Linked DNA regions of Nitratireductor mangrovi. The protein of the gene in region 1 interacts with the protein of each later gene in a pairwise test. Links are inferred from orthologs where the notes say so. Each region holds a gene or a part of one and is shown on either strand. Other genes may lie near its edges.

The links.
Region 2: the proteins of FQ775_RS23360 (region 1) and nuoG interact in binary tests that used the Escherichia coli proteins (3 or more experiments, as listed by UniProt). The link is inferred for Nitratireductor mangrovi from one-to-one orthologs.

The regions. Positions count from the first base shown.
Region 1 is NZ_CP042301.2:4,766,627-4,769,488, forward strand. Bases 71-2,861 are described here. They hold FQ775_RS23360 (formate dehydrogenase subunit gamma), read right to left. Parts: upstream 1,814-2,861; coding sequence 1,328-1,813; downstream 71-1,327. Other genes in these bases: FQ775_RS23355 (formate dehydrogenase beta subunit), read right to left, coding at 71-1,331; FQ775_RS23365 (hypothetical protein), read right to left, coding at 2,078-2,308; FQ775_RS23370 (hypothetical protein), read left to right, coding at 2,542-2,835; FQ775_RS23375 (LysR family transcriptional regulator), read right to left, coding at 2,811-2,861. Outside these bases: more of FQ775_RS23355, read right to left, coding at 1-70; more of FQ775_RS23375, read right to left, coding at 2,862-2,862. UniProt on the Escherichia coli protein: NDH-1 shuttles electrons from NADH, via FMN and iron-sulfur (Fe-S) centers, to quinones in the respiratory chain. The immediate electron acceptor for the enzyme in this species is believed to be ubiquinone.
Region 2 is NZ_CP042301.2:1,732,577-1,735,617, reverse strand. What follows is about bases 72-3,041. They hold nuoG (NADH-quinone oxidoreductase subunit NuoG), read left to right. Parts: upstream 72-500; coding sequence 501-2,582; downstream 2,583-3,041. Other genes in these bases: nuoH (NADH-quinone oxidoreductase subunit NuoH), read left to right, coding at 2,592-3,041; FQ775_RS08545 (helix-hairpin-helix domain-containing protein), read left to right, coding at 72-438. In the rest of the region: more of FQ775_RS08545, read left to right, coding at 1-71. UniProt on the Escherichia coli protein: NDH-1 shuttles electrons from NADH, via FMN and iron-sulfur (Fe-S) centers, to quinones in the respiratory chain. The immediate electron acceptor for the enzyme in this species is believed to be ubiquinone.

The sequences.
Region 1 (2,862 bases):
CACTTGCCGCAGCTCTCGATGGCGCAGAACTCCATGGCGAAACGCGCCTGCTTCAGCATGTCGACGCTGTCGTCGAAGACGACGATGCCGGCGTGGCCGATCAGCCCGTCCCTGGCCGCAAAGGCTTCGTAGTCGAAGGGCGTGTCGAACAGGGCGCGCGGGAAATAGGCGCCCAGAGGCCCCCCCACCTGCACGGCCCGCACCGCGCGGCCCGTCGCCGTGCCGCCGCCGATGTCGTCGACCAGTTCGCCGAGAGTCATGCCGAAGGCGGCCTCGAACAGGCCGCCATGCCTGACGTTTCCGGTCAGCTGGATCGGAATCGTGCCGCGCGAACGGCCCATGCCGAAATCGCGATAGAACTCGGCCCCCTTGTCCATGATGATCGGGACGGAAGCGAGCGAGATCACGTTGTTGATGACGGTCGGCTTGCCGAACAGCCCCTTGTGGGCGGGCAGCGGCGGCTTGGCGCGCACCTGGCCGCGCTTGCCTTCGAGGCTGTCGAGCAGCGCGGTCTCCTCGCCGCACACATAGGCGCCGGCGCCGATGCGCACTTCCATGTCGAATGCATGGTCGGAGCCGAGGATGCGTTGGCCGAGCACGCCGGCCTTGCGCGCGGCGTCGATCGCCTCGCGGAGCGCGATACTGGCGTGCGGGTATTCGGACCTGAGATAGATGTAACCCTTGGTCGCGCCCGTCGCGATGCCGGCGATCGCCATGCCCTCGATGAGCACGAACGGATCGCCCTCCATGACCATGCGGTCGGAGAAGGTGCCCGAGTCGCCTTCGTCGGCGTTGCAGACGATATATTTGCGCTCGCCCTGCGCCTCGAGCACGGTGTTCCACTTGATGCCGGTCGGGAAGCCGGCGCCGCCGCGTCCGCGCAGGCCGGAATCGGTCACCTGCTTCACGATCTCGGCCGGCGTGAGCTTGAGCGCGTTTCTGAGACCTCGCAGCCCGCCATGGGCTTCGTAATCCTCAAGCGAGACCGGGTCGGTGATGCCGCAGCGCGCGAAGGTGAGGCGCTGCTGCCTGGCAAAAAACGGGATCTTTTCCGGATCGCCCAGCGCGAGCGCGTGGTTGCCGCCATCAAGCAGCCCGGCATCGAGCAGCGCACCGACATCTTTCGCCTGCACCGGCCCGTAGGCGACGCGGCCGGCGGACGTGGCCACCTCCACCATGGGCTCCAGCCAGTACATGCCGCGCGAACCGTTGCGCACGATCCGTGCGTCAAGCCGGCGTTTCGCGATTTCCGCCGCGAGGGCCTTCGCCACCTTGTCGGCGCCGAGCGCCAGCGAGCCGGAATCACGGGGGACGTAGATCGTGACGGTCATGTCCGCACCTCCGCCACGATTTCCTGCGCCTTGCCTTCATCGAGACGGCCGATCACGACGCCGTCGAGCATCGCCGAAGGCGCGCAGGCGCACAGTCCGAGGCAGTAGACCGGCTCCAGCGTCACCGAGCCGTCCTTGGCCGTTTCGTGGAAGGAGATGCCGAGCAATTCCTGCAGCCTGTCGGCGATCGCGTCGCCGCCCATCGACTGGCAGGCCTCCGCGCGGCAGAGCTTCAGCACATGACGGCCGGCCGGTTCGCTGCGGTAGTCGTGATAGAACGAAACGACGCCGTGTACCTCGGCGCGCGACAGGTTCAGCGCGTCGGCGATCACCGGCAGCGCGTCTCGCGGCACGCAGCCGAATTCCTTCTGCACGCCATGGAGGATCGGCAGAAGCGGACCTTCCAGCCCCTTCAACTCGTCGATGACGGCGTTCGTGCGCGCGGCGACGTCCGCCAGCGCCTGGGTACCTTGCTGCTGCATGATCTTGCAGCGCCCTCCCTGTTCGGATCGCCGGGAACCGGCGCTAAGTCGTTAGGAAACCAGACGAAACCGCCTGAATCAATAAAGCAGTTCCGTGGTTTGATAGAAAACTTCTATCAAGCGTGACCGCTGCCGAAGCATTAGTCTAGCCGTGCACGCGGAAATCGCTTGCCAGCGTCATCGCCTCGTCCAGAAGCGGCGGCAAGCGTCACGGGCGGCCTGTCTGGGCCGATATGCGGCCAGAGAACAGAGGAACCGGCCGGGTCAGTCCGCGGCCTCGCCGTCGGACTTGACGCCCAGCACGCCGAAATCCTGAGATTTGGCTCCGGTAAGGGCCGTCAGAAAGCCTTCCGCGACCAACCCCCGTCGCAGCAATTCGCGCACGGCAGCTGCCCGGCTCGGCATTCGCTTGTCGAAGCGCCAGTCTTCGACCGCTGCCAGTTCTTCCTTGCTCAGCATGATCTGCAGTCGTTCGCCGCGCTCAAGGTCCGACATCAACGCCTCCGCCAGCCGCCGAATGAGTAAGCGACTATATAGGCGGCGCTTGTGCAGTCGCAAGATAGGTGACCTTGTCGGGCTCAGGCATTGTTGTCGTCAAGAGCCACTGCGGCTCAGAAGCCGCAAAGATGCGCAGCAATGCCTATTACTAACTAATTGAAATAATTTGAGAAAATAGGATAACTCCTCTTGATTGACGGGTTGGACGCGCTATTCTTTCGGCAGGAGTTATGATGGACAGACACTTATCAGAGAAGCTCGTTTGCGACGTTCGCAGCGCTGTTGCGGAAGCGATTGCCCAAAAGGACATCGTCAACGTGCCAGTACTCGCCGAAACGGTCAGGCTGCGAAACCTGGCGGAGAACGTTGCTCTTGAGGATATCGAGTATCAGGTCATGGCAGTGGCGATGGCTTTCGGCGCGGCGATGGCGTTTGCGCGCCCGTTGCTTACGACGGCAGCGTTTGAAGCGCCCGTCGCGCTGGCCGCGCCGACGGCGCTTCATCGCTGCAATGGCGGCGGGTGATTTCCGGACGCCGCAAGTCCGGCTTCC
Region 2 (3,041 bases), 3.0 Mb from region 1 along the record:
TCCACGCGGGTGCGCATGCGCGCTGCGGTCGAAACTTTGGTCACGGACGTCGAGCACGCGGCGGAGGACATCGCCGAAACCAGCGCCCGGGCCGCGCGTGACATCGCCGAGGATACGGTGAAGAGGGTTGCCTCGCCGCGTGGGGAATCGGTGGCGGCGAAACCGGCCCCAATCGCGAAGGCCGAACCCGCGGCGAAAGAGGCGGAAGGGGCCGATGCCGGGACCTCTTCGGCAACGGACGATCTCAAGGCGATTTCAGGCATCGGGCCGAAGCTGGAGCAGGTCCTCAACGATCGCGGCATCCGCACTTACGTACAGATCGCGGCTTTGACCAAGGCGGACATCGCGAAGCTCGACGAGGAGCTCGGCTTCAAGGGCCGCATCGAGCGTGACGACTGGCTGGGGCAGGCGGTGCGGCTTGCTGGAGCCGGCAAGTAAGGAAGACCGGGGCCGCGGCCCCGGGAAAGAAGTAAAGCGGCGCGAGGCGCCGGGGGCACGACATGACGATACTGAAGGTCGACGGCAGGGAAATCGAGGTACCCGACCACTACACGCTGTTGCAGGCGGCGGAGGAGGCGGGAGCCGAGGTGCCGCGCTTCTGTTTCCACGAGCGGCTGTCGATCGCCGGCAATTGCCGCATGTGCCTCGTCGAAGTGAAGGGCGGGCCGCCCAAGCCCGCCGCCTCCTGCGCCATGGGCGTGCGCGATTTGCGCCCGGGCCCCAACGGCGAGCCACCGGAAGTTTTCACCAACACGCCGATGGTGAAGAAGGCGCGCGAGGGGGTGATGGAGTTCCTGCTCATCAACCACCCGCTCGACTGCCCGATATGCGACCAGGGCGGCGAATGCGACCTGCAGGACCAGGCGATGGCCTTCGGTGTCGATTCCTCGCGCTACAAGGAAAACAAGCGCGCCGTCGAGGACAAATATATCGGGCCCCTGGTCAAAACCATCATGACGCGCTGCATCCACTGCACACGCTGCGTGAGGTTCACCACCGAGGTGGCCGGCATTTCCGAACTCGGGCTGATCGGCCGCGGCGAGGATGCCGAGATCACAACCTATCTCGAACAGGCCATGACCTCGGAGCTGCAGGGCAACGTCATCGACCTGTGTCCGGTCGGCGCCCTGACCTCGAAGCCTTACGCCTTCCAGGCGCGGCCTTGGGAGCTTTCAAAGACCGAGTCCATCGACGTCATGGACGCGGTCGGCGCGGCGATCCGGCTCGACACCCGCGGCCGCGAGGTCATGCGTATCCTGCCGCGGGTCAACGAGGCGGTGAACGAGGAGTGGATCTCCGACAAGACCCGCTTCGTGTGGGACGGCATCCGAACCCAGCGGCTCGACCGGCCCTATGTGCGCAGGAACGGGCGCCTTGAGCCAGCTTCGTGGAGTGAGGCCTTCGCTGCGATCAAGGCGAAGGTCGAGGGGATGTCGGGCGACAGAATCGGCGCAATTGCCGGCGATCTGGCCACGGTAGAGGAGATGTTCGCTCTCAAGGAACTGATGGGCTCCCTCGGTTCGCCCAACATCGACTGCCGCCAGGATGGCGCAGCGCTCGATCCCGCCAATGGCCGCGCGAGCTACATCTTCAACCCGACCATCGAAGGCATCGAGAAGGCCGACGCGCTGTTGATTGTCGGCTCCAACCCGCGCTTCGAGGCTTCGGTGCTGAATACTCGTATCCGCAAGCGCTGGCGGATGGGCAATTTCCCGATTGGCGTCATCGGCAACGTCGGCGATCTGCGCTACGACTACGAGATGCTGGGCGCCGGGGCGGAGACGCTCAAGGAACTCGCCGGCGGCACGGGCAAGTTCTTCTCGGTGCTGAAGAAGGCCGAACGCCCTATGATCATCGTCGGGCAGGGCGCGCTGGCCCGCTCCGATGGTGCCACGATCCTTGGCCTCGCAGCCAAGATTGCCGGCGACGTGAAAGCCGTCAGCGGCGACTGGAATGGTTTCGGGGTGCTGCATACGGCAGCGGCGCGTGTTGGCGGGCTCGATCTCGGCTTCGTGCCGGGCAAAGCCGGCAAGAAGGCTGCGGACATGATGGGCGCGCTCGACGTGCTTTTCCTGCTCGGCGCCGATGAGTTCGACATGAACAAGATCGGCGACGCCTTCACCGTCTATGTCGGCAGCCATGGCGATGCCGGCGCGCACCGCGCCGATGTCATCCTGCCGGGCGCGACCTATGCCGAAAAGTCAGGCACCTTTGTCAACACCGAGGGCCGTGTACAAATGACCAACCGCGCCGGCTTCGCGCCTGGCGAGGCCAAGGAGGACTGGGCGATCCTGCGGGCGTTGTCGGACGTGCTGGGCAAGAAACTGCCTTTCGATTCGCTGCAGCAGCTGCGGGCGCAGCTTTACGAGAAATATCCGCATTTCGCCGAGCTCGACCAGATCGCCTCAGGCGAGGCGGCCGATCTGTCGAAGCTTGCGAAGTCCGGAGGCCGCCTCAACAAGAGCCCGTTCGTCTCCGGCGTCGTGGACTTTTACCTTACGAACCCGATCGCCCGCGCTTCGGCCGTGCTTGCGGAATGCTCCGCAATGGCCAGGAGCGGTTTCAAGCAGGCAGCCGAGTAAGGCGGACTTATGGAAACCTTCTTCTCCTTCTACGTGCTGCCGGCGCTGATCATTCTCTTGAAGTCGGTCGTGCTTCTGGTGGTGCTACTAATTCTGGTCGCCTACCTGCTTTATGCCGACCGCAAGGTATGGGCTGCCGTGCAATTGCGCCGCGGGCCCAACGTGGTCGGTCCATGGGGCCTCTTCCAGGCCTTTGCCGACCTTCTGAAGTTCGTCTTCAAGGAACCCGTCATCCCGGCCGGCGCCAACAAGGGCGTGTTCCTGCTGGCGCCACTGGTTTCCGCCGTATTGGCGATGGCGGCGTGGGCGGTCATCCCCGTCGACGAGGGCTGGGCGATCGCCAACATCAATGTCGGCATCCTGTTCGTCTTCGCGATCTCCTCGCTCGAGGTCTATGGCGTCATCATGGGCGGCTGGGCCTCGAACTCGAAATACCCGTTTCTCGGCGCATTGCGCTCT